3 regions of the Micromonospora sp. NPDC000089 genome follow, and region 2 is predicted to be linked to each of the others. Evidence: predicted binding sites of a transcription regulator. Region 2 holds the regulator's gene; each other region holds the start of a gene.

Region 1 (10,109 bases), on a different contig from region 2:
CCGTACCGATCGCCGGGGTGCTCGGCGTCGGCCCGCTCGCCGTCGTGGCGCCGCTGGTGGCCGCCGTGAACGGGGTACGCCAGCGCAGCAACCCCGTCTCGCCGGCGCTGGTGGCGTTCCTCGTCGTCGGCGCCCTGCTGGTGCTGGGCCTGGCGCCGATCGTCGGCGCGCCGGTGGCCGCGCTCGAACGGTGGCGGCTCGGCCTGGTCGACGACCGGCCGCTGCCCGGCCAGCCGTGGTCGGGGCTGGCCGCCCGCTACGGCAGCGCCGCCGCCTGGCGGGAGGCCGGGTACGCGTTCTTCCTGGGCGGCGTGGTGCCGGTGGCCTACTGGATCGTCGCGCTGGTGGTGGCCCTCGACCTGATGCTGGTGGCCGGCCCCTGGCTGGCCAGCGACGCCAACGAGATCGTGCTGGTCTGGACCACGGTCGACCGACCCGCCGAGGCGGTCCCGTACGCGATCGTGGGCGTGCTGCTGCTCCCGGTCCTCTGGTACGGCCTGGGCGCGCTCGCCGCCGGCCAGGCCGCGGTGGCCCGGTGGCTGCTCGGCTGGCCCGCTGACGCGGCGGCCCTGCGGGAGGTCACCCGGTCGCGCAGCCGGCTGGCCAACGCGTACGAGGCGGAGCGGCGGCGGATCGAGCGCGACGTGCACGACGGCGTGCAGCCCCGACTGACCAGCCTCACCCTCCAGCTCGGGATGGCCCGGCTGGACGTTCCCGAGGACTCCCCCGCCGCCCGCCCGCTCGCCGCCGCGCACGGCCAGGCCACCGAGCTGATGGGCGTGCTCCGGCAGGTGGTCTCCGGGATCCGTCCGCAGAGCCTGACCGACCTCGGCCTGGCCGGGGCCGTCCGGGAGCTCGCCGCCGAGTGCGCCGTCCCGGTCACCGTGCACGCCGAGCTCACCCGGCCGCTGCCGGACATCGTGGAGACCACCGCCTGGTACGTGGTCTCGGAGTGCCTGGGCAACGTGGCCCGGCACGCGGCGGCCACCCGGGCCGACATCCGGCTGCGGGATTCCGGCGGCCGGCTGGTGGTGGAGGTGTCCGACGACGGCCGGGGCGGCGCCGACCCGGCCCGGGGCACCGGGCTGACCGGCCTGGCCGACCGGGTCGCCGCGGCCGACGGCCGACTACTGCTGGCCAGCCCGGCCGGCGGCCCCACGCTCGTCCGGGTGGAGCTGTCGTGCCGGCCGTGACCCGGGTGGTCCTGGCCGAGGACCAGGTGCTGCTGCGGGAGGGTCTGGTCGGCCTGTTGGCGAGGTTCGGCTTCCAGGTGCTCGCCGCCGTCGGTTCCGCGCCCGAACTGCTGGCCGCCGTGCGGGAGCACGAGCCGGACCTGGTGGTGACGGACATCCGGATGCCGCCGGGGCACCGCGACGACGGGCTGCGGGCCGCCGTCGCGCTGCGCGCCGAGCGGCCCACCCTGGCGGTGGTGGTGCTCAGTCAGTACGTGCAGACCGAGTACGCCGCCGCGCTGCTGGACAGCGGCGACGGTCGCCGGCTCGGCTACCTGCTCAAGGACCGGGTCGCCGAGATCGCCGAGTTCGTCGGCACCCTCCGCGCGGTCGCCGCCGGCGGCACGGTGGTCGACCCCGAGGTGGTACGCCGGCTGCTGCACCGCCCGCGCGACCCGCTCGCCGCGCTGTCCCCCCGCGAGCGGGAGGTGCTGGTGCTGATCGCCGAGGGCCGGTCCAACGCGGCCATCGCCGGCCGACTGCACGTCACCGAGGCGGCGGTCGGCAAGCACGTCGGCAACATCCTCACCAAGCTCGGCCTGCTGCCCAGCGACGACACCAACCGACGGGTGCTGGCGGTGCTCGCCTACCTGCGCGCCGGCCCCGCCGACCCCGGGCCGGAGCCGCTCACCCGACGGTGACCTTGACGGTGTGCCAGCCGGTCGCGCCGTCCGGGGCCACCGGTGCCGGTTGGGGGGTCTGGGTGTCGCCCGCGCGGTCGGTCGCCCGCACCTGGAGGGTGTGCTCGCCCGGGGTCGCCGGCCACCGCCACGACCACTGCACCCAGGTGTCCACCGACGCCGCCGGGGCCAGCGTCGCCTGCTGCCAGGGGCCGCCGTCGACGCGTACCTCGACCCGGCTGATCCCCCGGTGCTGGGCCCAGGCCACCCCGGCCACCGTGACCGGGCCGGCGGCGAGCTTGTTGCGCGGGCGGGGCGTGTCGATCCGGGACTGGGTCTTGATCGGCCCCTGCGCCGACCAGCCGCGCGGCACCCAGTACGCGTCGAAGTCGGCGAAGCTGGTCAGCTCCAGCTCGGTCACCCACTTGCAGGCCGACACGTAGCCGTAGAGGCCGGGCACCACCATCCGGACCGGGAAGCCGTGCTCGACCGGCAGCGGCTCGCCGTTCATCCCCACCGCCAGCAGGGCGTCCCGCCCGTCACGCAGCACCGCGGTCGGGGTGCCGCAGGTCCAGCCGTCGACCGAGCGGCCGACCACCTGGTCGGCGCCCTCCTCCGGCTGCGCCTCGTCGAGCAGCTCCTTGATCGGTACGCCCAGCCAGCGGGCGTTGCCGATCAGGTCCCCGCCCACCTCGTTGGAGACGCAGGCCAGGGTGACGTACCGCTCGACCATCGGGCGGGCCAGCAGGTCGGCGAAGCTCAGCTCGATCGGATTGCGCACCCGCCCGTGGATCCGCAGCCGCCAGCTGTCCGGGTCCACCTGCGGCACCACCAGCGCGGTGTCGATGCGGTAGAAGTCGCTGTTCGAGGTCGTGTACGACGCCAGCTGCGGCACCGCCAGGTCCGCGCCGGCCGGCAGCGACGGCGCCACGGCCGACGGGGTGGGCAGCGCGACCGCCTGCCGGGCCGCGGAGACGCCGCGCCGGCCGGCCAGCCAGTGCCCGGCCAGCCCGACCACGGCGGCTGCGCCGGCGAGCGTGCCGACCCCGCGCAGGAACCGCCGCCGCGACTCCGGGTCGGCGTTCCCGCCGGGCCGCCCGGGGCCGGCCGAGGTGGTCGCCGGGACGGGCGGCGCGGCGGCGCCGGGACGACCCGGGGCCGGGCCGACGCCGGGAGCGGACCGGTCGGCGGCAGCGGCGGGCTGGTCGGCAGCGGCGGGCGGGCCAGCTGGCGTGGCGGGCGCCGGGGTGGGCGGGGTCCAGGGCCACGGGTCGAGCTGGAGCGGGCCGGCGAGGAACGCCCAGAGCGCCAGCCCGCCCAGCCCCACCCCGACCAGCGACGGGAGCGCGTCGGCGGCGTTCGCGCCGGCCCGGGTCAGCGCGGCGGCCACCCCCAGGACGCCGAACGCGGCGATGCCGGCCAGCCCGACCCAGAGCCGGCGGGCCGCGAGCATCCCGAGCAGCGCGGCGAACCCGGCCAGCAGCACCGCCGTGCCGATCAGCAGGGCGGTCTTGTCATGGACGCCGAAGAGCGAGATGGCGAACTGCTTGGCCGGCTCCGGCACCAGGTCGACGACCAGCCCACCCACCGCGATCAGCGGCGCGGAGCGCGGCCCGGTGAGGACGGCCACCGGCTCGGCGGCGCCGATCGCCACGACGGCGGCGGTGACGCCGGCGAGCGCGGCGAGGTTGCGCGGGGTGCTCATCGGTCCAGTCTGGTCGACCACCCGCACCGGCCGCCAACCGCGTCAGGGTTCCGTAATCAGCCGCCCAGACGCGTCGGGGCGCGCCGTCCGTGGACGACGCGCCCCGAGCTGGGCGTACGGTCGGGTCAGAAGCCCGGGCCGTGCTGGTGGCCGTGGCCGTGCGAGTGGCCGTGGCCACCGGCGGCGGCCGGCTCCGGCTCGGCCGGCTTCTCCACCACGAGGCTCTCCGTGGTGAGCAACAGGCCGGCGATCGAGGCGGCGTTGGTGACCGCGTTACGGGTCACCTTCACCGGGTCGATGATGCCGGCCTTGACCAGGTCGACGTACTCGCCGCGGGCGGCGTCGAGGCCGTTGCCCCACTCCTGCTCGGCGACCTTCTGGGTCACCACGTAGCCGTCGTGGCCGGCGTTCTGGGCGATCCAGCGCAGCGGCTCGACCAGCGCCTTGCGGACGATCGACACACCGGTCTTCTCGTCCCCGGTCAGGCCCAGGTCGTCGGCGAGCACCGGCAGGATCTGCGCCAGCGCGGCGCCACCACCGGGCACCGTGCCCTCCTCGACGGCGGCCTTGGTGGCGGCGATCGCGTCCTCGATGCGGTGCTTGCGCTCCTTCATCTCGACCTCGGTCGCCGCGCCCACCTTGATGACCGCGATGCCGCCGGAGAGCTTCGCCAGCCGCTCGGCCAGCTTCTCCCGGTCCCACTCGGAGTCCGAGGCCTCGATCTCCTTGCGGATCTGGGCGACCCGGTCGGCGACCTCGGCGGACTGGCCGCCGCCGTCGACCACGGTGGTGTTCTCCTTGTCGACCACGACCCGCCGGGCGGTGCCGAGCACCTCCAGGCCGACCTGGTCGAGCTTGTAGCCCAGCTCCGGGGCGACCAGCTCGGCGCCGGTCAGGATCGCCATGTCCTGCAGCATCGCCTTGCGGCGGTCGCCGAAGCCGGGGGCCTTGACCGCGCAGACCTTGAGGGTCTTGCGGATCGAGTTGACCACCAGGGTCGACAGCGCCTGGCCGTCGACGTCCTCGGCGACGATCAGCAGCGGCTTGCTGTTCTGCAGGACCTTCTCCAGCAGCGGCAGCAGCTCCTCGATCGCGGAGATCTTCTGCGTGGTGATGAGGATGTACGGGTCCTCCAGGACCGACTCCTGCGACTCCAGGTCGGTCACGAAGTTCGGCGAGATGAAGCCCTTGTCGAACTGCAGACCCTCGGTCACCTCCAGCTCGGTGGTGAGCGCGGAGCCCTCCTCGACGGTGATGACACCGTCGCGGCCGACCTTCTCCATCGCCTCGGCGATCAGCTCGCCGATCGTGGCGTCCTGCGCGGAGATGGTCGCGACGTGCGCGATCGACTCCTTGCCGGTCACGTCCACGGCCCGGTCCAGCAGCGCCTCGGAGACCTTGGTGGCCGCCGCGTCAATGCCGCGCTTGAGGCCGGACGGGTTCGCCCCGGCGGCCACGTTGCGCAGGCCCTCGCGGACCATCGCCTGGGCCAGCACGGTCGCGGTGGTGGTCCCGTCGCCGGCGACGTCGTTGGTCTTGGTCGCCACCTCCTTGACCAGTTGCGCGCCGAGGTTCTCGTACGGGTTGGTGAGCTCGATCTCCTTGGCGATGGTCACGCCGTCGTTGGTGATCGTGGGCGCACCGAATTTCTTGTCCAGGACGACGTTGCGCCCGCGCGGGCCGAGGGTGACCTTGACCGTGTCCGCGAGGGCGTTGACACCGTGCTCGAGCAGGTGTCGGGCGTCGTCCGAGAAGCTCAGGATCTTCGCCATCTGTATCCCTTCGAAGCGACGTTGCCCCGGCCCGGCGAGCCGGACCGGGGCAACGACACTGATCGGTTGCTTACTTCTCGATGACCGCGAGGACGTCGCGGGCGGAGAGCACCAGGTACTCCTCGCCGGCGTACTTGATCTCGGTGCCGCCGTACTTCGAGTACAGAACGGTGTCGCCGACCTTGACGTCGAGCGGCACGCGGTTGCCCTTGTCGTCGATCCGGCCCGGGCCGACAGCGAGGACGGTGCCCTCCTGCGGCTTCTCCTTGGCGGTGTCGGGGATCACGATGCCCGAGGCCGTGGTGGTCTCAGCCTCGTTCGCCTGGACCACGATGCGGTCCTCGAGCGGCTTGATCGCAACCTTGGTCGCGGTAGTCACGGGCATACCCTCCTGGGGTACTTGGTTTCGTTGCCGATCGAGATTCCGACCAGCGTCAATCTGCCACATGCCACCGGGCGGGGCCGTCGTCGCGGGTGCCGGTCCGCCTGGCGTTTCGCGCCCGCGCCGGATGGCCCGGGAGCTGGCACCCTCAGGGTGAGAGTGCTAATCGCAGGTTATTCCTCGGCTAGCACTCCGTCAAGGAGAGTGCCAGCCCGGCGCCCGGCGAGTCGGGGCGTACCGCGAGAATGTCGGGATGGATCTCGACCAGCTGGCGGCGTTGCGTACCCCCGCGGGGTCGGCCGCGCTCGCCGCGGCGGCCGAGGTGGCCGGCGGCGACCCGCTGGCCGCGGCCGCCGGGCTACGCGCCGCCGGGCTGCCCGCCGACCTGGCCGCGGCGGCGCTCACCCAGGCCGAGCTGCGCCGGCGGGCGGTCGGCAAGTTCGGCCCGGCCGCCGCCGGGATGTTCCTCACCCGGGCCGGGCTGGAGCAGGCCACCCGGCGGGTGGTCGCCGACCGGCGGGCCGCGCGGCTGCGCGCCGCCGGGGTACGCACGCTGGCCGACCTGGGTTGCGGCCTCGGCGCCGACGCGCTCGCCGCGGCCCGCGCCGGCATCCGGGTGTACGGCGTGGAGGCCGACCCGGTGACCGCCGCGATGGCTGCCGCGAACGCCGAGGCGGCCGGGCTGGCAGACCTGTTCACGGTCGAGTGCGGGGACGCGACGGCGTTCGACGTGGGCCGGGTCGACGGGGTCTTCTGCGATCCCGCGCGTCGGCGGGCCGGCACCGGGCGGCGGATCTTCGACCCGAACGCCTACTCCCCGCCGTGGGACTTCGTCACCGGGCTGGCCGAGCGGGTCCCGCACACCGTGGTGAAGGTGGCCCCCGGCATCGACCACGCGCTGGTTCCGGCCGGCGCCGAGGCCGAGTGGGTGAGCGTGGACGGGGACCTGGTGGAGGCCGCGCTGTGGTGCGGCGAGCTGGCGGACGTCCCCCGCCGCGCCACCCTGCTGCGGGAGCGGGCCCGGCCCGACGCGTCCGGCGGAGGCGCCACCTACCAGCTCACCGGCACCGGAACGGTGGACGCCGCGGTGGGCCCGGTCGGGCGGTTCCTCTACGACCCGGACTCGGCCGTGGTGCGCGCCCACCTGGTCGCCGAACTGGCCACCGACCTCGACGCCACGCTGGCCGACCCGTCGATCGCCTACCTCTACGCGGACGCGCCCCGGCCCACCCCGTTCGCCCGCTGCCTGGAGATCACCGACGTGCTGCCGTTCTCGCTGAAGCGGCTGCGCGCGCTGCTGCGTGAGCGCCGGACCGGCCGGGTGGAGATCCTCAAGCGCGGCTCGGCGCTGGAGCCGGAGAAGCTGCGCCGCGACCTGCGGCTGGCCGGCGATGCGGCGGCGAGCCTGGTGCTCACCCGGGTCGCCGGGGCGCCGACCGTGCTGGTGTGCCGACCCGTCGCGGGCTGATCCCCACCCGGCCGGCTAGCGTGACGGGCATGGCGGGACAGGGCACCCCGGCGACGGCACTGCTGGCGAAGCGGAAGATCGCGCACCGCACCCACCCGTACGACGTGTCGCCGGACGCGCCGAACTACGGGGCGCTGGTCGCCGCGGCGCTCGGGGTGCCGCCGGAGCGGGTGTTCAAGTCGCTGGTCACCGAGGTCGACGGCGGGTTGACCGTGGCGGTCGTCCCGGTCACCGGCGAGCTGGACCTCAAGGCGCTCGCCGCGGCGGTCGGTGGCAAGCGGGCCGCGCTGGCCGACCGGGCGGTGGCCGAGCGGGCCACCGGGTACGTGCGCGGCGGGATCAGCCCGCTGGGCCAGCGCCGCCGGCTGCCTACGGTGCTCGACTCCTCGACGCTCGAGCACGACACCGTCTACGTGTCGGCGGGCCGCCGGGGCCTGCAGCTGGAGCTGGCCCCGGCCGACCTGGTGGCGCTGACCGACGCCACCACCGCCCCGGTCGCGGCGCGCTGACCGCCCGGGAGCAGACTGACCGGGATCGACAATTTCCGCGCCGGCTCGTCCGCGTTACGGGATTGTTACTGCCCTTTCCCGAACTGACGACTCCCCCGGTCTTGCGCGGGTCGGACCGGGAGCAATACGTTGCCGCTCACAACAAACGGGCCGCCACCACCGGAGAAAGGACCCGTGCAGATGCGCAAGGGCCTGCTCGCCCTCACCGCCGTCGGCCTGCTGGCCACCGGCGGCACGGCCGGTTGTGACCAGTCCGCCAGCGGCAGCCAGGCCGGCGGCCGGAGCCCGAAGATCGGCGTGATCCTGCCGGACAGCAAGACCTCCGCCCGCTGGGAGGGCGCGGACCGTCGATTCCTCAAGGAGGCGTTCGACGCCGCCGGCATCAGATCCGACATCCAGAACGCCCAGGGCGACAAGTCGCAGTTCTCCAACATCGCCGAACAAATGATCACCAATGGCGCCACGGTTCTGATGATCGTCAATCTGGATAGCGGCACCGGCAAGGCGGTGCTGGAGAAGGCGCGGTCCCAGGGCGTCGCCACCATCGACTACGACCGGCTCACCCTGGACGGCTCCGCCCAGTACTACGTCAGCTTCGACAACCAGGCGGTGGGCAAGCTGCAGGGCGAGGGCCTGGCCCGGTGCCTGGCCGAGCGCCCGGGCGACCGGCGGACGGGCGCGCCGGTGGTGGCCTTCCTGCACGGCTCACCGACGGACAACAACGCCACCATGTTCAAGGACGGCTACGACTCGGTGCTCGCCCCGAAGTTCGCCGCCGGGGATCTCGTCCGGGGCCCCGAGCAGTGGGTGCCGGACTGGGACAACGCGCAGGCCGGCGTGCTCTTCGAGCAGATGCTCACCCGTACCCAGGGGCGGATAGACGGCGTCCTCGCGGCCAACGACGGCCTGGGCAACGCGGCGATCTCGGTGCTCAAGAAGAACAAGCTCAACGGCCGGATCCCGGTGACCGGGCAGGACGCCGACGTGCAGGGGCTGCGCAACATCCTCGCCGGCGACCAGTGCATGACCGTCTACAAGGACATCAAGGAGGAGGCGCGGGCGGCCGCCGGTCTCGCCATCGCGCTGGCCCGGGGGGAACGCAAGGAGACCGCCCAGACCGTCCGCGACCCGAAGAACGGCCGGGACGTGCCGGCCATCCTGCTCACCCCGAAGGTCGTCTACGCCGACGACGTCAAGGACGTGATCGCCGACGGCTTCGTCGACCGGGACAAGGTGTGCGCCGGGGCGTACGCCAGACTCTGCGCCGACGCCGCCATCCGCTGACCGCACCCCCACCGACCGACGCCGCCGCCCGCGGCAACCGCCCGGCGGGACCGACCCGAAGCGCGAAGGAGCCTCCCGTGTCCGGAACCCCCCTGCTGGAAGTCCGCGGGATCGACAAGAGCTTCGGTCCCGTCCAGGTGCTGCGCGACGTCGGCCTCTCCGTGCATCCGGGCGAGGTGACGGCGCTGGTGGGCGACAACGGGGCCGGCAAGTCGACCCTGGTGAAGTGCATCAGCGGCATCCACCCGACCGACTCCGGGCAGTTCCTCTTCGAGGGCCGGCCGGTCACCGTCACCAGCCCCCGGGACGCCGCCGCGCTCGGCATCGACGTCGTTTACCAGGACCTGGCGCTCTGCGACAACCTGGACATCGTGCAGAACATGTTCCTCGGGCGGGAGCGGCGGCACGGCATCGTGCTCGACGAGCCCACCATGGAGCAGATGGCCGCGGAGACGCTCGCCGGCCTCAACGTGCGCAACGTGCACTCGCTGCGGCAGCACGTCTCCAGCCTCTCCGGCGGCCAGCGGCAGACCGTCGCCATCGCCAAGGCGGTGCTCTGGAACAGCCGGCTGGTCATCCTGGACGAGCCGACCGCGGCGCTCGGCCTGGCGCAGACCGCCCAGGTCCTCGAGATCGTCCGCCGGCTCGCCGACAACGGCCTCGCGGTGGTGCTCATCTCACACAACATGAACGACGTCTTCGCCATCTCCGACCGGATCGCCGCGCTCTACCTCGGCCAGATGGTCGCCCAGCTGCGCACCACCGACGTCACCCACTCCCAGGTGGTCGAGCTGATCACCACCGGGCGGTCGGGCTCGCTCGGCCTGGACGCCGAGCCGGCCTGGCACCTCACCGACGACGGCGACGAGCCGGTCCAGCTGACCCCGGGAGCCCGCCGATGACCGCCACCCTGCCCCGCCAGGAGGGGCCCACCCGGCTCGACCCCACGCCGACCGTCGCGGACCACGTTCGCGACTACCTGGCCCGGGTACGCGGCGGCGACCTCGGCTCGCTGCCGGCCGTGATCGGCCTGACCGTGCTCTGCCTGATCTTCGCGCTGGTGCGGCCGGTCTTCCTCTCGGCGGCCAACTTCGCGAACCTGTTCACCCAGGGCGCCGCGGTCACGGTGATCGCGAT
Region 2 (10,109 bases):
GCGAACGACAAGGTGATGGCCGCGTTCGCCACCACCATGCAGAACACCAAGGTCACGCCGCTGAGCCCCAAGTGGGTCGAGGTCAGCCGGACCAAGACGGTGACCCAGGCGATGAACAGCTCGATCATCAAGGGGCAGAAGTCGGTCCAGCAGGCCACCGCCGACGCGGCGGCCGAGATGGAAAGCGTCCTCAACGCCAAGTGAGCACCCTGACCAGACCCACCGGTACGACCGCCGCGCGGGAGACCCCCGCGCGGCGGCGCCGCCGGGTGGACCGCCTGCCGTACCTGCTCCTGCTGCCCTGCCTGGTGGTCATCGGGGTGCTGCTGCTCTGGCCGCTGGGTCAGGTGGTGGCGATGTCGTTCTACAAGCTGGACAGCGTCCGGCAGTTGCGCGGCGACCGCGAGTGGCCCTGGGTGGGGCTGGCCAACTACACCCAGATCCTCGGCGACCCGTTCTTCCGTACGGTGCTGCGCAACACGGTGCTCTTCGCCGCGGCCAACGTGCTGCTGACGATGATCCTCGGCACCCTGGTCGGGCTGCTGCTCAACCGGCTCGGCAAGCGGATGGCGACGTTCGTGGCCAGCTGCGTGATGCTCGCCTGGGCCACCCCGGCGCTGACCGGCACGATCGTCTGGAAGTGGATCTTCGACGACACGTCCGGCCTGGTCACCTGGCTGTTCAACGCCCTGCCCGACGGCCTTTCGAGCGCGCTGTTCGGGCGGGCCGACTGGACCGGGTACGGCTGGTTCAACTCGCCGCTGCTGTTCTTCGCCATCCTCACCCTGGTGGTGGTCTGGCACTCGTTCCCGTTCATCGCGGTCAGCGTGCTGGCCGGGCTCAAGAGCGTGCCGAGCGAGCTGCACGAGGCCGCCCGGGTCGACGGGGCGGGGCCGTGGCGGGTGTTCTGGCGGATCACCTTCCCGGTGCTGCGACCCGTCTTCGGCATCCTGGTCGTGTTGTCGACGATCTGGGACTTCAAGGTCTTCACCCAGCAGTTCGTGCTGGCCGGCGGCACCCAGGACCGGCCCACGTTCATGCTCTCGATCTACTCGTACGCCGAGGCCTTCTCGCCGCCGCCGAAGTACGGCGTGGGCTCCGCCATCGCGGTCATCCTCACGCTGATCCTGCTGGTGGTAACCGGCCTGTACGTCCGGATGGTGCTCAAGCAGGAGGACGAGTCGTGAAGAAGATCGCCCTCAACGGCGCCGGCGTGCTGGTGGCGCTCTTCGCCGCGTTCCCGGTCTACTGGATGATCGCGACGTCGCTGAAGCCGAACCGGGAGATCTTCTCGGCCACCCCCCGGCCGGTGCCGGCGCACCCCACCCTGGAGCACTACCGGGAGATCCTCACCGGCAACCTGATCCCCGGCGTGACCTTCGCCGATTTCTTCCTCAACAGCGTGCTGGTGGCGGTGAGCACCGTGGTGCTCAGTGGCCTGGTCGCGCTGCTGGCCGCGACCGCGGTGGCCCGGTTCCGGTTCACGCTGCGGACCAGCTTCCTGATCCTGCTGCTGGTGGTGCAGATGATCCCGCTGGAGGCGCTGGTCATCCCGCTGTTCCTGATGATCCAGCGGCTCGGCCTCTACAACACGCTGCCCAGCCTGATCCTGACGTACCTCGGCTTCTCGCTGCCGTTCGCGGTCTGGATGCTGCGCGGCTTCGTGGCCGCGGTGCCGAAGGAGCTGGAGGAGGCCGCGGCGATCGACGGCGCCAGCCGGGCGCAGACCTTTCGCAAGGTGCTCTTCCCGCTGGTGGCGCCGGGACTGGTGGCGACCAGCATCTTCTCCTTCATCACCGCGTGGAACGAGCTGATCTTCGCGCTGACCTTCGTCAACGACCAGAGCCGCTACACGCTGCCGGTGGCGATGACGTTCTTCTTCGGCCGTGACGACACCGCCTGGGGCTCGGTGATGGCCGCCTCGACGCTGTTCACCCTGCCGGTGATCGTCTTCTTCCTGCTGGTGCAGCGGCGGATGACCTCCGGCCTGGTGGCCGGCGCGGTCAAGGGCTGATTTTCCGGGTGTCGGGGAGCGCGGCCCCGCGGCTAGGCTGACCGCCATGACGGGCAGGGTGGCGGCGGTGAACCTCGGCACGGTGACCGAGGCGGATTGGGCCGGCGACGCGAGCGGTCGCAGCGGCATCGACAAGCGGCCGGTCGACCGGCCGGTGCTGGTGCGCGCGACCGGCGTGGACGGCGACTTCATCGGCGAACGGGCCCACCACGGCGGCCCCGACCAGGCGGTCTACGCCTACGCCGAGGAGGACGCCGGGTGGTGGGCGGCCGAGCTGGGCCGGGGCATCCGCAGCGGCGGGTTCGGCGAGAACCTCACCACCTGGGCGGTCGACGTCACCGGCGCGGTGATCGGCGAGCAGTGGGCGGTGGGCGAGGCGCTGCTGCAGGTGACCAAGCCGCGCACCCCGTGCACCACCTTCGCCGGCTTCTGGGGCGTACCGGATCTGATCAAGCGGTTCACTGAGCGGGCGGCGCCGGGGGCGTACCTGCGGGTGCTGCGCGAGGGAGCGGTCGGCCCGGGGGACCCGGTCGAGGTGGTGGACCGGCCGGCGCACGGGGTGACCATCGGCGAGGTGTTCCGGGCGTTCAGCCTGGAGCCGGAGCTGCTGCCCCGGCTGCTCGACGCGGCCGAGCTGCCCGAGCCGCTGCTGGACAAGGCGCGCCGCCGGGTGGCCGGCGCCCACTGACCCGCGCGGCACCTGACCGCGGCGTCGCCCGCCCCGGCCGCAGCCGTCGGCCCGGCAACGGCCGCGCCGGGTAGGGCCGCGCACCGGGCCGGGTAGGGCCGCGCACCGGGCCGGGTAGGGCCGCGCACCGGGCCGGGTAGGGCCGGGTAGGGCCGCGTACCGGGCCGGGTAGGGCCGCGCACCGGGCCGCCGAGGTGGATCAGCCCTCGGTGGGGAAGACCTCCGCCAGCACCCGGGCGTCGCTCGGCCGGCCGTCGGCGACCTTGACCCAGTTGCCGTCGCGAGCCGTCCACTCCAGGTCGGCGAAGCGGACCCGCTTCACGCCGTGGTCGGTGGCGTGCGAGACCAGCCAGTGGGCGTACCGCCAGCCGTCGCGCCGGTCGGGAGCCGAGACGGTCAGCCCGGCCAGCTCGGTTGTCGGGGCGGTGTCGGGCACGCCCCAGTCCAGGGCCAGGCCCCGGGTGAGCGCCGCCGCGGCGACCGCGCCGCGCATCGCCGGTGAGCCGCCGACCGTGCAGGCGACCGCGCCGGTCGCGTCGCCGAGCAGGGCGCGGGTCAGCACCTCCGCCTCGTCGGCCCACTTCTGGTAGGCGGTGGGGAAGGCGGACCGCTGCACCGCCTGGGCGGCCTCGGTGACCTCCATGCCCTCCCAGCCGCGCACCTTCTTCAGGGCCGCGTAGAACCGCTCTGCCGCGTAGCGCTCGTCGCGGATCTGGGCCGGCGTGCCCCACCCCTGGCTGGGCCGCTGCTGGAACAGGCCGATCGAGTCGCGGTCGCCGTCGGGCAGGTTGCGCAGGCCGGACTCCTGGAAGGCGGTGGCCAGCGCCACCACCACCGCGCGCTCCGGCATCTGCCGCTGGCTGCCGATCGCCGCGATGGTGGCCGCGTTGGCCATCTGGTCGGCGTCGAGCACGACGGTGCCGTCGGCGCGTACCGTGCAGCTGCGGCCGGCCATCGGCAACCCGAGCTGGTCGCCGAGGTGGCGGACCACGACCCAGACCCCGAGAAGGGCGACCACCGCGACCACGACGCCGGCTGCCACGAATGTCCGAGTTCGCACCCGCACCTCCTGATCGACAGTCCGACCAGCGTACGTCCCGATCAAGGCGAGACGGGTCGGCCGACCGGTTCACATTTCCCGGGACGAATCGAAAGAAACCGACTATTCGCCCGGCACCCAGGCGGCGTCGCGCTTCTCCCGGAAGGCCAGCACGCCCTCCCGGCCCTCGTCGGAGAGGAAGTAGCCGGTGGACAGTGCGCCCAGCGCGGCCACCTCGGCGCGCAGGTCGGTGGCGGCCGGCCGGCGCAGCAGCTCCTTGGCGCCGGCGAGCGCCCGCGGGGCGCCGCGCACCAGCGCCGCGCACCAGTGCGCCACGATCGCGTCCAGCTCGTCCGCCGGCACCGCGGCGGTCACCAGGCCGACCTCGGCGGCCCGCCGCCCGTCGAAGGTGTCGCCGGTCAGGTAGAGCTCGGCAGCGGCCCGCGGGGCCAGCCGGGGCAGCACGGTGGCCGAGATGACCGCCGGGATCACCCCGATCCGCACCTCGGTGAAGGCGAACATCGCCTCCCGCGCGCAGACCGCCAGGTCGGCCGCCGCGATCAGCCCCAGACCGCCGGCCCGGGCCGGCCCGGCCACCCTGGCCAGCACCGGCTTCGGGCACTCCCGGACCGCGACCAGCACGTCGCCGAGCATGCCGGCCGGCACGCTGCCGCTGGCGTACGCGGCGGCGGTCTCCTTCAGGTCCGCCCCGGAGCAGAAGACCGGGCCGGTGTGGTCCAGCACGATCACCCGGACCGCGTCGTCCGCCACCGCGGCGGCCAGCCCGGCCAGCAGCTGGGTCATCAGCGGGGTGGACAGGGCGTTGCGGTTGTGCGGGCTGTCCAGGGTGAGGGTGGTCACCCCACGGGCCGTGGCGACCCGCACGAGAGCGTCCGGAGAGGTCATGCCGGGCACACTAGTGGCCATGCCCGGCGTCCTTCCAGAAGGCGAGACCGTCCCCGTCGACGGAACGCTGCCCGCCGCCGCCCTGACCTCGGTCGGCGCGCGCGGATTCGGGGTGTACCTGCACGTGCCCTTCTGCGCCAGCCGCTGCGGCTACTGCGACTTCAACACGTACACCGCCGCCGAGCTGGGCGGGGGCGCCGACCGCGAGTCGTACGCCGACACCGTGCTGGCGGAGCTGGCGCTGGCCGCCCGGGTGCTCGGCGACGCCCCGCCGCCGCGGGTGGACACCGTCTTCGTCGGCGGCGGCACCCCGACCCTGCTGCCCGCCGACGACCTGGCCCGGATCCTGGACGGCATCGACCGCACCTGGGGGCTGGCCGCTGACGCCGAGGTGACCACCGAGGCCAACCCCGAGTCGGTCACGCCGGAGTCGCTGAAGACCCTGCGGGCCGCCGGCTACACCCGGATCTCGCTGGGCATGCAGTCGGCCGCGCCGGGGGTGCTGGCGATCCTGGACCGCCGGCACCGCCCCGGCCGGGCCGCCGAGGCCGCCCGCGAGGCCCGGGACGCCGGCTTCGACCACGTCAACCTGGACCTGATCTACGGCACGCCGGGGGAGAGCGCCGACGACTTCGCCGCCTCGCTGGAGCAGGTGGTCGCCGCGGGGGTGGACCATGTCAGCGCGTACGCCCTGATCGTCGAGGACGGCACCCGGCTGGCCGCCCGGATGCGGCGCGGCGAGCTGCCGTACCCCTCGGACGACGTGGCGGCGGACCGCTACCTGGCCGCGGAGGCCGCGCTCGACGCGGCCGGTTTCTCCTGGTACGAGGTGTCCAACTGGGCCCGCTCCGAGGCGGCCCGCTGCCGGCACAACCTGCTCTACTGGACCGGCGCCGACTGGTGGGGCCTGGGCCCGGGGGCGCACAGCCACGTCGGCGGGGTGCGCTGGTGGAACGTCAAGCACCCTTCGGCGTACGCGAAGCGGCTGGCCGCGGGGGAGTCGCCCGGGCTGGCCCGGGAGCTGCTCACCGCCGACGAGGCGCACATGGAGGACGTGATGCTGCGGCTGCGGCTGGCCGACGGGCTGCCGCTGGCCGCGCTGGACACCGCCGGGCGGCCCGGCGCCGAGCGGGCGCTCGCCGACGGGCTGCTCGACCCGGAGCGGTTCGCTAGCGGGCGGGCGGTGCTCACCCTGCGCGGCCGGCTGCTCGCCGACGCGGTGGTCCGCGACCTGCTGCCCTGAACGCCCCGAAACCCCAGCCGGGCGACCCCGGCCGGGCGGGGTGGAACACGCCGGCCGGCCCGGAGGCCGGCCGGCACGCTCACTTGATCATGCTGATGCTCATCGGGTAGCGGTAGAGCTCCCCCTCGTTGGCCCGGACGCCGGCCAGGATGCCGAAGACCACGCCGAGGATCACGGCCGCGCCGACCGCGACGAAGCCGATCAGGATGCAGCTCAGGATCCAGCCGACCAGGCCGACGACCGACCAGAGCAGCTGGAAGTTGAGCGCCGCCACGGCGTGCTGGCGGACGGTCGGCGACTGGTTGCCGCGGGCCAGCATGGCGACCAGCGGGGGCAGCCAGCCGAGCACGCCGCCGCTGACGAACATCGCCGCGGCGCCACCGAAGTGCGCGACCAGGGCCCAGGTCTTGTCGTCGTTGCTGGCCCAGCCGCCGCTCGGCGGGCCGTACGCGCCGCCGGTCGGGTAGCCGGCGCCCGCCTGCGGGTAGCCGGCACCCGGTGCGGCGTAGCCGCCCGGCGGAGGGTAACCGCCCGACGGCGGCTGGTCACCGGGCGGCGGCGGATAGCCACCGGGCGGGGGATAGCCGCCCGCGCCGGACGCCCCGGACAGTGGTGCGGTGGGTGGCTCGTACGACGAGCCGGACGGTGCGGTCGGGTCCGGGCGGTCGCCGGGGTCCCCCGCGCCGGGAGGGCGAGGTGGTTCAGTCATGCCGTCACGGTAGGGGCTGCCGGCAAGGGGTGACCAGAGCGACATCGCCCGGCTTGTCCGGCTGAACGGCTCTACCGTCGCGCCCGGCGTCCGGCGCTGATCATCGCGCCGGTGCGGACGCCGACGTAGACTGGCACTCGCTACAGTCGAGTGCCAGAGCGCTCGCCCGGCGCGCACCCGCCCCGGGCCGACGTGCGTCAGGAGGTGGACGGATGGGTCTCGACGACCGCAAGCTCGCGGTGCTGCGCGCGATCGTCGAGGACTACGTCGCCACGCAGGAGCCGGTCGGCAGCCGTGCCCTGGTCGAGCGGCACCAGCTCGGGGTCTCCCCGGCGACGGTCCGCAACGACATGGCCGTGCTGGAGGAGGAGGGCTACATCCGGCAGCCGCACACCAGCGCCGGCCGGGTGCCCACCGACCGCGGCTACCGGCTCTTCGTCGACCGGCTCTCCCGGGTCAAGCCGCTCAGCCCGGCCGAGCGCCGGGCGATCGAACGCTTCCTGGTCGGCGCGGTCGACTTGGACGATGTGGTGCACCGCACGGTGCGGCTGCTGGCGCAGCTCACCCGGCAGGTCGCCGTGGTGCAGTACCCGTCGCTGGCCCGCTCCTCGGTGCGCCACCTGGAGCTGGTGCCGATCTCCACCACCCGGCTGATGCTGGTCATGATCGCCGACACCGGCCGGGTCGAGCAGCGGCTGGTCGAGCTGCCCGCGCCGGTCCCCGCCGACGACGTCACCGACCTGCGCCGGCTGGTCAACGAGAAGCTGGTCGGCAGCCGGCTGTCGGAGACCCCGCCGCTGGTCCAGGCGCTGGTCGAGGAGTCGCCGCCGCAGCTGCGCGGCGCCATGACCACGCTGTCCAGCGTGCTGCTGGAGACCCTGGTGGAGCGCACCGAGGAGCGGCTCGCGCTGGCCGGCACCGCCAACCTGACCCGGGGCGGCATCCTCGACTTCCAGGGCTCGCTGCGGCCCATCCTTGAGGCGTTGGAGGAGGAGGTCGTCCTGCTCAAGCTGATCGGCGAGGCCGAGCCCAGCACCACCCGGGTGCTGATCGGCGACGAGAACGAGATCGACAACCTGCGGGCCGCCTCGGTGGTCAGCACCGGGTACGGCCCGGGTGCGACCATCGTCGGGGGCCTGGGGGTGCTGGGCCCCACCCGGATGGACTACCCCGGCACCATCGCCACGGTGCGCGCCGTGGCACGCTACGTGGGCGAGCTGCTGGCCCAGAACTGACCAGTCAGGGCCGACGGCCGGCTCCGGCCGCCGACCGGCGCAACGCGAGACGAACATGAGGACACCGAACGCAGTGGCCAGGGACTACTACGGCATTCTCGGCGTGAGCCGGGAGGCCTCCGACGACGAGATCAAGCGCGCCTACCGCAAGCTGGCGCGGCAGTTCCACCCGGACGTCAATCCGGACCCGGAGGCACAGGAGAAGTTCAAGGACATCAACGCCGCGTACGAGGTCCTCTCGGACGATCGCAAGCGGCAGATCGTCGACCTGGGCGGCGACCCGCTCGCCCCGGGTGGCGGCGGCGCCGGTGGACCGGGCGGGCCCGGCGGGGCCGGCCCGTTCGTCGGCTTCCAGGACATCATGGACGCGTTCTTCGGCGGCGCCGCCGGTGGCGGGGCGCGCGGTCCGCGCCCGCGTACCCGGCCGGGCGCCGACGCGATCCTGCGGCTGGAGCTGGACCTGCACGAGACCGCGTTCGGGGCCGAGGCGCCGATCACGGTGGACACCGCCGTGCTCTGCACCACCTGCGCCGGCGCGGGCACCGCGGCGGGCACCCACCTGGCCACCTGCGAGGCGTGCGGCGGCCGGGGCGAGGTGCAGTCGGTGCAGCGGACCTTCCTCGGCCAGGTGGTCTCCGCCCGGCCGTGCACGGTCTGCCAGGGGTACGGCACGACCATCCCGCACCCCTGCCCGACCTGCGCCGGCGACGGCCGGGTGCGCACCCGGCGCTCGCTGACCGTGAAGATCCCGGCCGGGGTCGAGGACGGCATGCGGATCCGGCTCGCCCAGCAGGGTGAGGTGGGCCCGGGCGGCGGCACCGCCGGCGACCTCTACGTGGAGATCCACGAGCGGCCGCACGACGTCTACTCGCGCAAGGGCGACGACCTGCACTGCCGGGTCACCGTGCCGATGACCGCCGCCGCGCTCGGCACCCGGCTGACCATCAAGACGCTGGACAGCGAGGAGATCGTCGACGTCAAGGCCGGCACCCAGCCGGGCAGCACGCTGCGGCTGCGCGCCCGGGGGGTGCCGCACCTGCGCGGCACCGGCCGCGGCGACCTCTACGTCCACCTGGACGTGCGCACCCCCACCAAGCTGGAGCCGGAGCAGGAGCGGATGCTGCGCGACTTCGCCAAGACCCGGGGTGAGGAGATCGCCGAGCTGACCAAGCAGGGCGGCTTCTTCTCCCGGATGCGCGACGCGTTCAACGGGCACGCCTGAGGTGTCCGCGCCGCTGTTCCTGGTCGACACACTGCCGACCGGCGACACGTGGACCCTGGACGGCCCGGAGGGGCACCACGCGGCGACCGTGCAGCGGCTGCGGGTCGGCGAGGAGCTGCTGCTCGCCGACGGTCGGGGCGGCACGGCCGCCGCGCTCGTCACCGCCGTCGGCCGGGGCACCCTCGACGTCCAGGTCACCTCCCGGGGGTACGCGGACGCGCCGGTGCCCCGGGTGGCCGTGGTGCAGGGCATCGCCAAGGGCGACCGGGGCGAGCTGGCCGTGCAGGCGATGACCGAGGTCGGGGTGGACGAGATCGTGCCCTGGGCGGCGTCCCGCTCGGTGGTGCAGTGGCGCGGCGAGCGGGGCGTACGGGCCCGGGAGAAGTGGGTGGCCACCGCTCGGGAGGCGGCGAAGCAGGCCCGCCGGCCCTGGCTACCGGTGGTGGCCGGCGCGCCGGACGAGTCGACCGGCACGGTGGCCCGGCGGATCGCCGGGGCGGCCGCCGCCTACGTGCTGCACGAGGAGGCCACCGAGCGGCTGACCACCGCCGCGCTGCCGGAGGCCGGCGAGATCGTGCTGGTGGTCGGCCCGGAGGGCGGCATCGCCCCGGCCGAGCTGACCGCCTTCGCCGACGCCGGCGCCCGCCCCGTCCGACTCGGCCCGTCGGTCCTGCGCACCTCGACCGCCGGCGTAGCCGCCCTCACCGTCCTCGCCACCCGCCTCTCCCGCTGGTAGGCAGGCGGTCCGGCGGGTCAGGGGCGGGGGAAGACGGGGACGGGTTCCTCCTCGGGGGCGAGGTCGAGGCCGGCGGGGCCGACGATCAGCGGGTCGGGCACGCCGAGCGCCTCGTCGTCCCGGTTGGTGTAGTCGAAGCGGCTCAGCACGTGCCGCATCGCCTCCAGCCGGGCGCGCTTCTTGTCGTTGCTCTTCACCACCGTCCACGGCGCGTCCGCGGTGTCGGTCCAGAAGAACATCGCCTCCTTGGCCTCGGTGTACTCGTTCCAGCGGTCCAGCGAGGCGATGTCCATCGGGGAGAGCTTCCACTGGCGTAC
Region 3 (10,109 bases), on a different contig from region 2:
GCCACCGAGCCGGCGGACGGCCCGGTCGACCACGTCGGAGGCCATCACCCGGTACGTCGTGTACTTGCCGCCGGCCACCAGGAGCAGCCCGAGCATCGGCTCGAAGACAGCGTGCTCCCGGGACAGCTTGGAGGTGGAGTCGGCCTCGCCGGCCAGCAGCGGCCGCAGCCCGGCGTAGACGCCCTCGATGTCGGCCGTGGACAGCGGCCGCTCCAGCACCGTGTTGACCTGGTCCAACAGGTATTGAATGTCGCGGGCGGAGGCGGACGGGTGGGACCGGTCCAGCCGCCAGTCGGTGTCGGTGGTGCCGATGATCCAGTGGCCGCCCCACGGGATGACGAAGAGCACGCTGGTCGGGGTGCGCAGGATCAGCCCGGTCTCGCCGGTGATCGCCGAGCGGGGCACCACCAGGTGCACGCCCTTGGAGGCCCGGACCCGGATGCCGGGGCGCAGCCCGACGTCGTTGAGCATCCGCGACATGTCGTCGCTCCACACGCCGGTCGCCCCGATGACGGTGCGGGCGCGTACCTCGAACTCGGCGTCCGGGTCGCCGGGCGCGGCCTCCAGGTCGCGGACCCGAACCCCGGTGACCTCGCGGGCCTGCCGGATCAGGCCGACGGCCCGGGTGCTGTTCACCACGGTGGCGCCCAGGCTGGCCGCCGTGCGGGCCAGGGTGACCACCAGCCGGGCGTCGTCCACCTGGCCGTCGTAGTAGCGGATGGCGCCGGCCAGCGCGTCGGCCCGGAGGCTCGGGAAGATCCGGCGGGCGCCCTCGCGGGTGAGGTGCCGGTGCAGCGGCATGCCGCGACCCCCGCCGAACAGCCCGGCGAAGGCGTCGTAGGCGGCCACCCCGGCGCCGTAGTAGGCCCGGCGGAACACCCGTGCCGGCAGGTCGCGCAGGTTGCGCCCGCCGGGCAGCGGGACCAGGAAGGGCAGCGGCCGGACCAGGTGCGGCGCGAGCCGGGTGGCGAGCAGGCCGCGCTCGGTCAACGCCTCGTGGACCAGATGGAACTCGAGCTGCTCCAGGTAGCGCAGGCCGCCGTGGATCAGCTTGCTGGACCGGCTGGAGGTGCCGGCCGCGTAGTCCCGCGCCTCGACCAGGGCCACCTTGAGGCCCCGGGACGCGGCGTCGAGCGCGGCGCCGGCGCCGGTCACGCCGCCGCCGATGATCAGCACATCGAACCGCTCGGCCCGCAGCTTCCGCAGGTCGTCGGCCCGGCGCTGCGGGGAGAGCTGGCCGGCGGCGGCTCGGGTCACGTAGGGGTCACGCACCCGTCCACCGTAACCGCACCGGGCCGCCCGCAGCACGCCCCGATCCGGGGTACGTCGCGCCGTGCGCCCCCGTTCACGCGGCGTTTTCCTTAGCGCCGACCGCGGTTGTCGCACTCTGCGTAATCAGGCGCGCCCCAGCCATCCGCGCCCGCCGGGCACCGCTCCTACCGACCGCGGTGTTGAGCTGGGAAAACGCCGCCTCGGGTCCGCGGCCCCCGGCGCCCTGGCTTGCACGCTTTGCTCTGCTGCCATATACGCGGCAGTCACCGAGAGTGGTCGTCGCGTGGATGGCAGCAGAGCAAGCGACGGGGACGTCTCCCACCTACCCCGCGGTGGACGCAGGCGGGCGGGCAGGCCCGCTCACCCGGCGGCGACGCCGCCCGCCGGTCGGCCGTCGTACTGTGTGCGGATGCGGCCCGACGGACCCCGAAGCGACGACGACGGCCGGTCGGGGAGCCCGTGGGCTGTCGTCGTGGCCGCGCTGGCCGGCGGCTGGACGGCGACCGTGGTCGCGCTGCTCCAGGCCAGCGGCTGGGTGGCGGACCAACTCCTCCTCGCCGGCGGGCGGGACCGCTGGGTGTGGCTCTGGCCGGCGGTCGGCGTGGCCTCCGCCCTGCTGGCCGGACTGCCCGCGCTGCTGCTGGCCCTGCTCCCCCGGTCGGCCGCGGTCCGGAGCACCGGCCGGGTCTGGTTGGCGGCGGCCCTGGCGCTGGCGGTGCTCGCCGCGCTGCGAGCGGTCCCTCCGGTGCACCACGAGCTCTACCTCGCCGCGCTGGCCACCACCGCCGCCGTGCTCGCCCTGCTCGCCGCCCGGTTCGTCCCGGGCGGCCGGGCGGAGCCGGTCCCGAAGCAGCCGGGCCCGGAGAGCCGGCCGCACGCCCGGAGCGGGCGGCCCACCGCCGGCACGCTGCTGGCGATCGCCGCCGGGCTGGCGCTGCTGCTGCCCTGGGCCTGGGTCGGCGCGTTCGGCGGCCTGCTGGAGACGCTGCTCGCCGCGCTCGCCGCCGCCGCCCTCGGGACGCTGGCCGGCGCGCTGCTCGGCGACCCGTTCTGGTCCCGCTTCGCCACCGCCGGGTCCGCGGCGGGCCGGCCGCAGCCGACGCGGTTGGTGCTGGTGGGTGGCCTGGTGGCCGGGGTCGTCCTGCTGCTGCTCGCCGCCGGGGCGGGGCAGTCGGGCGCCCAACTGCCCGCGCTGGTCACCCTGCCGCCGGTCGGGTTCGCGCTGGGCGCGTTGCAGGCGGCGGGCCGCCGGGACGGCGTACCGGCCGGGCAGGCGCCGGTGCGCTGGCTGGTGGGGCTGGTGCTGTTCGGGCCGCTGGCCTTCGCCGACCCGGAGGAGATCTCCGTGGTGCTCATCGGCAGCCGGGACGTGCCGTACTGGGTCGCGGTCGCCGCCGGCGCCGGGCTGGTCGCCGCGATCCTGCTGGCCGTCGGGTACGGCGTGCTACTGGCCCGCCCGCGCGGGCGTACGCCGAGCCGGCCGGTGGCGGCGCTGGCCACGGCCGTGCTGCTCGTCGCCCTCGGCGCGGTCGACCTCGGCCCCGGCCAGCCCGGCCTGCACGGCGAGCGGCTGCTGGTGGTGCTCCGCGAGCAGGCCGACCTCGGCGGCCTCCCCACCGGGACGCCGGGCCGGGCCGGCCGCGACGCCCGGGCCGTCGAGGTGCACCGCCGGCTGGTAGCGACCGCCGAGCGGACCCAGGGCGGCCTGCGCCGGGAGCTGACCCGGCTGCGCCTGCACCCCACGCCGTACTACCTGCTGAACGCGATCGAGACCGACGGCGGGCCGGCGGTGCGGACCTGGCTCGCCGGCCGGCCGGAGGTGGCCCGGGTGCTGATCAGCCAGCGGGTACGCCCGCTGCCCGCCGCCGCGCCGACCGCCCACGGTGATCGCCCGGCCCCCGACGGCCCGACCTGGAACGTGCGCCTGATCGGCGCGGACCGGGTCTGGTCCGAGCTGGGGGTCACCGGCTCCGGGGTGGTGGTCGGCAGCTCGGACTCCGGTGTGGACGGCACCCACCCGGCGCTCGCCGGCGGCTTCCGCGGCGGGGACGACTCCTGGTACGACCCGTGGGACGGCACCCGCTCCCCGACCGACCAGGGCGGCCACGGCACCCACACGACCGGCAGCGCGGTCGGCCGGGACGGCATCGGGGTGGCGCCCGGCGCCGGCTGGGTGGGCTGCGCCGACCTCGACCGGAACCTGGGCAGCCCGGCGCGCTACCTGGACTGCCTGCAGTTCATGCTCGCCCCGTTCCCGGCCGGCGGCGACCCGTTCACCGACGGGCGGCCGGAGCGGGCGCCGGACGTGCTGACCAACTCCTGGGGCTGCCCGCCGATCGAGGGCTGCGACCCGGGGGCGCTGCGCCCGGCGGTCGACGCGCTGGACGCCGCCGGGATCCTGGTCGTCGCGGCGGCCGGCAACACCGGCCCGTACTGCGGGTCGATCGTCGACCCGCCCGCGCCCTATCCGGACGTGCTCACCGTCGGCGCGGTCGACCGGCGCGGCCGGGTCACCGACTTCTCCAGCCGCGGGCCGGCCCCGGGCGGCGCCGCGAAGCCGGACCTGGTCGCCCCGGGCGCGGAGGTGCTCTCCGCGATGCCCGGCGGCGGGTACGCCACCCTGGACGGCACCTCGATGGCGACGCCGCAGGTGGCGGGCGTGGTGGCGCTGATGTGGTCGGCGAACCCGGCGCTGGTCGGCGACCTGGACCGGACCCGACGGATCCTGCGGGAGACCGCGAAGCCCGCCGCGACGGACGCTCCGCCGGCCGGGCCGCGGGACGGCTGCGGCGGTGCGGGGAGCCTGGCCGGCGCGGGCATCGTCGACGCGTACGCGGCGGTCCGCGCCGCCCGCGGCTGACCGGTGCGCCGTCGGCCCTGCCGCCGCCCGGATCGAGCGGGTCTTCCCGCTCTACCGACGGCGCTCGGGTCGGACCGCCCGGACCCGTCGCCGACCGGCCAAAGCGGGCATTGACCCCGATAATCCGGTTCGTCCGCGTGACCGAACGGCGGCCCCTACCGTTTCGGTAGGAGGAGGCGACATGACCACCGACGACGAGCAGACCGACGACGTTGCGCACGTCACCCGGGTGCCGGCCACCGAGCGGCCGGGCGCGGTGCCGTTCGACCGGCGGGACTACGGCGACGCCGAGCAGCTCGCGGAGCTGACCGAGGTGGACGAACCGGACGTCGCCGAGCCGGTGCCGGTGGTCGACGAGCCGGTGCCGGTGCCACCCCCGTACGGCCGGGCCGAGAAGCGCCGCAACCAGCGCCGGATACCCCGCTAGACAACGCCACAGGGGCGGACCGCTCGCGCGGCCCGCCCCTGTGGCGTACTGGATGGAGCTGGACTCAGAAGTCCATGTCCCCGCCACCCGGGCCAGCCGGGGCGGCCGGGGTCTTCTCCGGCTTGTCCGCGACGACGGCCTCGGTGGTGAGGAAGAGCGCCGCGATCGACGACGCGTTCTGCAGCGCCGAGCGGGTGACCTTGGCCGGGTCGATGATGCCCGCGGCCAGCAGGTCGACGTACTCGCCGTTGGCGGCGTTCAGGCCGTGACCCGCGTCGAGGTTACGGACCTTCTCCACCACGACGCCACCCTCGAGGCCGGCGTTGACGGCGATCTGCCGCAGCGGGGCGTCCAGCGCGACCTTGACGATGTTCGCACCGGTCGCCTCGTCGCCGACCAGGTCGAGCTTGTCGAAGGCGGTCTTGCCGGCCTGCACCAGCGCGACGCCACCACCCGGGACGATGCCCTCCTCGACGGCGGCCTTCGCGTTGCGGACGGCGTCCTCGATGCGGTGCTTGCGCTCCTTGAGCTCGACCTCGGTGGCCGCGCCGACCTTGATCACCGCGACGCCGCCGGCCAGCTTGGCCAGCCGCTCCTGCAGCTTCTCGCGGTCGTAGTCGGAGTCGCTCTTGTCGATCTCGGCCCGGATCTGGTTGACCCGGCCCTGGATCTGCTCGGCGTCACCGGCACCGTCGACGATGGTGGTCTCGTCCTTGGTCACCACGACCTTGCGGGCGCGGCCCAGCATGTCGAGGCCGACGGCGTCCAGCTTGAGGCCGACCTCCTCGCTGATGACCTGGCCACCGGTGAGGATGGCGATGTCGGCGAGCATGGCCTTGCGGCGGTCACCGAAGCCCGGCGCCTTGACGGCGACCGACTTGAAGGTGCCCCGGACCTTGTTGACGACCAGGGTGGCCAGGGCCTCGCCCTCGATGTCCTCGGCGATGATCAGCAGGGACTTGCCCGACTGCATGACCTTCTCCAGGATCGGGAGCAGGTCCTTGACCGACGAGATCTTGCTGTTGACGATCAGGAGGTAGGGGTCGTCGAAGACGGCCTCCATGCGCTCCGGGTCGGTCATGAAGTACGCGGAGATGTACCCCTTGTCGAAGCGCATGCCCTCGGTGAGCTCGAGCTCCAGGCCGAAGGTGTTGCTCTCCTCGACGGTGATGACGCCTTCCTTGCCGACCTTGTCCATCGCCTCGGCGATGATCTCGCCGACGGTGCTGTCACCGGCGGAGATGGAGGCGGTGGAGGCGATCTGCTCCTTGGTCTCGACGTCCTTGGCGAGCTTGGACAGCTCCTCCGAGACGCTGGCCACGGCGGCCTCGATGCCCCGCTTCAGGGCCATCGGGTTGGCGCCGGCGGCCACGTTGCGCAGGCCCTCGCGGACCAGGGCCTGGGCCAGAACGGTCGCCGTCGTCGTGCCGTCACCGGCGACGTCGTCGGTCTTCTTGGCGACCTCCTTGACCAGCTCGGCGCCGATCTTCTCGTACGGGTCCTCGAGCTCGATCTCCTTGGCGATGCTCACACCATCGTTGGTGATGGTGGGGGCACCCCACTTCTTCTCGAGCACCACGTTGCGGCCCTTGGGGCCGAGCGTCACCTTCACGGCGTCGGCGAGCTGGTTCATGCCCCGCTCGAGGCCGCGGCGAGCCTCTTCGTCGAACGCGATCATCTTGGCCATACGGCGTTGTCCTCCTGGACACTCACGGGCCACCCGAGTGTGTATCCCGGATGGGCCGCCTGGTGTACGCACCTTGGGGACGTCGCCACCTGGCGACGACGACGTCCTCCTCGGTCGGGCCGGACAGCCCGCGACGACCGGCCTCGTGCCGGCCGGTGCCATCGAGACACCGGCGCGGCCGTGGCCCTACCGCCCCGACCATTGGCACTCACGGTATGCGAGTGCCAATGACTTGTTTAGCACTCTCCCCTGCCGAGTGCAAGCACGATGGGGCCGGTCAGCCGAGTTCCGCCAACAGTCGGGCGGCGTTCACCGGGCCCTCGTGGGCGCGCTGCTCCGCGTACGTCACCACCAGCCCGACCAGTTGCGCCAGGTACGCCGGAACGACCAGCACCGCGCACGCCACGATCACCAGCACGGCGCCCACGGCGGTGCCGGGCGACGCCAGCGGGTCGGCGCCGAACGGGAGCAGTCCGACCGACTCCACCACCCCGCCGAGCACGCTGCCCAGCACCAGAGCCGCCCCGACCAGGGCCACCCGCCCCAGCACCAGGCCGAGCCGGTCGTGGAACATCCGGAACGAGCGACCGATCGGGTTGCTCCGTTCGAAGAGGTAGACCGGGCCACCCAGCGCCAGCGCGAAGGTCAGGTAGACCCCGGGCAGCACGCAGAAGCAGACGCCGGCCGTGATGATCACGGTGATCAGCAGCGTCCAGCCCCACAGGCCGAGCGCCCGACGCCCGCCGTAGCGCAGCGCCCCGCCCAGGTCGACCGGCTCGCCGGCGGCCTGCCGGGCGACCACCCAGGTGCCGGCCGCCCAGCCCACGCTCTGCACGAAGCCGAGGAGGAACGTGGCGACCAGCACCGCGCCGCCGTACACGGCGATGTCGCTCAGGTAGCCCGGCGGCAGCGAGCCGTCCGGCGCCACCGACTCGGGATTCGGGGTCAGCCCCAGCGACAGCAGCGAGACCACCGCGGCGGGCACCGTCTGGGTGAGCAGCAGCACCGGCAGCAGGATCCGCCAGCCGCGGCGGGCCGCACCGAGGCAGCGGGCGAACCAGCCGTTCACCCCGGCGTACGGCGGGTTGACCAGCGGGTCGGCGGGGTCGTGGCCACCGGGGACCGACCCCCCGTACGGCTGCTGGCCGGGGTACGGCCCGGCGCCGGGCGGGAATCCGCCGGCGGGTGGATACCCCCAGCCCGGCGCCGGCGCCGGCCAGGGCTGGCCGGGCATCGGCTGGCTCGGCACGGGCCAGCCGGTCGCGGGCTGACCGGGGTGACCCGGCGCGGGCTGACCGGGAAGGCCGGGCGCCGGGGTGCCGGCCGCGGGCTGGCCCGCCGTGGGCTGGCCGGGCACGGGCTGGCCGGGCACGGGCTGGCCGGGCACGGGCTCGCCCGGGTGAGCGGGCCCGGCGCCGGGCGAGGAAGGCCAGGCGGACTGGCTCGGCCAGGCGGGCTGGGCCGGCCAGCCGGGTGCGGCCGGGGCGGCGGTCGGGTCCGGCGACGGGGTGGACGACCCCGGGCCGGTCGGGTCACCGCGGTGCGGCTCGGCCGACCCCGGCGGGAACTGCTCGGACATGGAGCCTCCTCAGCGACGACGCCTGGAACGGCTCATGATCTTCCCTGGCGCCGGCCCGGGCCGCGGCCCCGAGGTGGGCCCGGCGGGCGGACCGCCGCGGCCGGGGATCAGGCGATGACGCGGACCCGCTCGGCCTGCGGACCCTTCTGCCCCTGGGTGATCTCGAACTCCACCCGCTGGCCGTCGTCCAGCGCCTTGTAGCCGTCCATCTCGATCGCTGAGAAGTGAACGAAGACGTCCTGCCCGCCGTCGACGGCGATGAAGCCGTAGCCCTTCTCGGCGTTGAACCACTTCACACTGCCCTGTGCCACGGTGCCACTTCCTCACTGTGCGCGGCGTTCCACCACCCGGCGCCGACGGGGACGGCACCGGAGGCCCACCCTTGCGGCTGGCCGGCGACGACCGCGCAAGGTGACCGAAATCGCACGCTACACGAGCAGTGACGGCACCGCACGACCACAAATCGGCACATTCCGCCACGGTTTGCGGTGTCCGAGCCATCGTCAGCCGTCGTTGCGGTATGCATGGCGGCATGACACCTGCCCCGGCCCACCCGGACAACTCGACGGTCACCGTCCGCCGGGTCCGGCCCGAGGACGCCGCCCGGATGCGGGCGCTGCGGCTGGAGATGCTGGCCGACACCCCACTGGCCTTCCTGGAGACGGTCGCCCAGGCGGCCGCCCGCCCGCACGCCGAGTACGCCGCCCGGATCGCCCAGGTCGCGGCGGGGCGGCACACCGCCCAGTTCGTCGCGGAGGCCGACGGCCGGCTGGTCGGGCACGCCGGCGGCACGGTCAGCCCGGACGAGCCGGCGCTGACGGTGGTCTACGCGGTGTACGTGACCCCGACCTGGCGCGGCAGCGGGCTGCTCGGCGCGCTGGTCGACGCGGTGGGCGCCTGGTCCCACGAGTGCGGCCGGCCGCAGCTGCTGCTGGAGGTGGTGGTCGGCAACGACCGCGCGTACCGGGCGTACCAGAAGATCGGCTTCACCGACACCGGCGTACGCGTCCCGCACCCCACCGTCCCGGTCATGCGCGAACTGCAGATGCGCCGCCCCGCCTGACCTCACGCTCCCCGCGGTCATCTGCTCAGAGCGCAGTTTTCACGCAAGGAGTGGCCATCCGGCGGCAGATGGCCACTCCTTGCGTGAAAGCGCGCGAATGGGTAGGGGGTCAGGCGTGGCGGCGGGACTGCACGATGCGGAACCGGTTGGCCACGTACGCGCCGTCGGTCAGGGCGGAGTTCGCCGCCGGGTTGGCGCCGCTGCCGTGGAAGTCCGAGAACGCGGCCGACTGGTTGACGAAGACCCCGCCGGTCAGGTTGCAGGACAGGTGCACGCCGACCTCGATCGCGGCGCCCTCTGCGGCGTCCAGCACCGCCTCGTCGGTGGAGTACACGGCGGCGGTCAGCGCGCCCTTCTCGCCGACCGTGCCCCGCATGATCTCCAGGCTGTGCGCGGTCGACTCGGTGGCGATGGCGAACGAGATCGGGCCGAACCACTCCCGGCCGAACGTGCCGGTGTCGTCCGCGGCCAGCTTGACGATGGTCGGCGTCCGCACCACCGCGCCGGGCAGCGTCGGGTGCTCGACCGTACGCGACTCGAGCACCGGCTCGCCGACCTTGGTCACCTCGTCCAGCCGCTCCAGCACCCCGTCGTTGACGATCGCGCCGGTCAGCTCCACGCCGCGGGCCGGGTCGGCGGTGAGCTTGCCGACCGCCGCGGCGATCCCGCCGGCCACCTCGTCGAAGCTCTTGTGCCCCTGGTCGGTCTCGATGCCGCCGGCCGGGATGAGGATGTTCTGGCTGGTGGTGCACATCTGGCCGCTGTAGAGGGTGAGCGTGAAGCCCAGGTTGCGGCACATCCCGGCGAAGTCGTCGGTGGAGTCGACGACGACGGTGTTGAGGCCGGCCTTCTCGGTGTAGACGGCCGCCTGCCGGGCGTTCTCCTCCAGCCAGTCGCCGTACTCGGTGGAGCCGGTGAAGTCGACGATCTTCACGGCCGGGTGCAGGGCCAGGGTGGAGGCCAGCTTCTCCCCCGACGCCTCGGGGGCGAGCTGCACCAGGTTCGGGTCGAAGCCGGCCTCGGTCAGCACCTCGCGGGCGTACCGGACGGTGATCGCCAGCGGGAGCACCGCGCGCGGGTGCGGCTTGACGATCACCGGGTTGCCGGTGACCAGCGAGGCGAACAGCCCGGGGTACGAGTTCCAGGTCGGGAACGTGTTGCAGCCGATCACCAGCGCCACCCCGCGCGGCACCACGTGGAACGTCTTGCTCATCCGCAGCG

The links. The regulator HrcA, encoded in region 2, represses chaperone genes, less so after heat shock. The targets are predictions, from matches to a motif close to GGTTNGCACNCTCNNNNNGAGNGTGCNAACC.
Positions count from the first base shown of each region.
Region 1: a site for HrcA is predicted at 5,849-5,879, ahead of groES (co-chaperone GroES). Genes of this name have one in related genera too.
Region 3: a site for HrcA is predicted at 6,446-6,476, ahead of groL (chaperonin GroEL). Genes of this name have one in related genera too.

Region 1 covers NZ_JBIAZT010000010.1:157,570-167,678, forward strand. Annotated here, with positions in the region: gene ACFY3U_RS19720 (sensor domain-containing protein) at 1-1,193, shown strand, start outside; gene ACFY3U_RS19725 (response regulator) at 1,181-1,873, shown strand; gene ACFY3U_RS19730 (molybdopterin-dependent oxidoreductase) at 1,860-3,557, opposite strand; gene groL (chaperonin GroEL) at 3,683-5,329, opposite strand; gene groES (co-chaperone GroES) at 5,400-5,714, opposite strand; gene ACFY3U_RS19745 (methyltransferase domain-containing protein) at 5,965-7,179, shown strand; gene ybaK (Cys-tRNA(Pro) deacylase) at 7,209-7,688, shown strand; gene ACFY3U_RS19755 (sugar ABC transporter substrate-binding protein) at 7,869-8,972, shown strand; gene ACFY3U_RS19760 (ATP-binding cassette domain-containing protein) at 9,050-9,874, shown strand; gene ACFY3U_RS19765 (sugar ABC transporter permease) at 9,871-10,109, shown strand, end outside.
Region 2 covers NZ_JBIAZT010000021.1:17,086-27,194, reverse strand. Annotated here, with positions in the region: gene ACFY3U_RS26130 (sugar ABC transporter substrate-binding protein) at 1-204, shown strand, start outside; gene ACFY3U_RS26125 (carbohydrate ABC transporter permease) at 201-1,187, shown strand; gene ACFY3U_RS26120 (carbohydrate ABC transporter permease) at 1,184-2,014, shown strand; gene ACFY3U_RS26115 (MOSC domain-containing protein) at 2,061-2,702, shown strand; gene ACFY3U_RS26110 (hypothetical protein) at 2,902-3,768, opposite strand; gene ACFY3U_RS26105 (enoyl-CoA hydratase-related protein) at 3,865-4,647, opposite strand; gene hemW (radical SAM family heme chaperone HemW) at 4,667-5,890, shown strand; gene ACFY3U_RS26095 (DUF4870 domain-containing protein) at 5,970-6,599, opposite strand; gene hrcA (heat-inducible transcriptional repressor HrcA) at 6,812-7,834, shown strand; gene dnaJ (molecular chaperone DnaJ) at 7,908-9,056, shown strand; gene ACFY3U_RS26080 (16S rRNA (uracil(1498)-N(3))-methyltransferase) at 9,058-9,792, shown strand; gene ppk2 (polyphosphate kinase 2) at 9,810-10,109, opposite strand, start outside.
Region 3 covers NZ_JBIAZT010000007.1:53,644-63,752, forward strand. Annotated here, with positions in the region: gene ACFY3U_RS15015 (glycerol-3-phosphate dehydrogenase/oxidase) at 1-1,257, opposite strand, end outside; gene ACFY3U_RS15020 (S8 family serine peptidase) at 1,682-4,132, shown strand; gene ACFY3U_RS15025 (hypothetical protein) at 4,314-4,559, shown strand; gene groL (chaperonin GroEL) at 4,624-6,246, opposite strand; gene ACFY3U_RS15035 (hypothetical protein) at 6,524-7,825, opposite strand; gene ACFY3U_RS15040 (cold-shock protein) at 7,933-8,136, opposite strand; gene ACFY3U_RS15045 (GNAT family N-acetyltransferase) at 8,358-8,888, shown strand; gene paaN (phenylacetic acid degradation protein PaaN) at 8,998-10,109, opposite strand, start outside.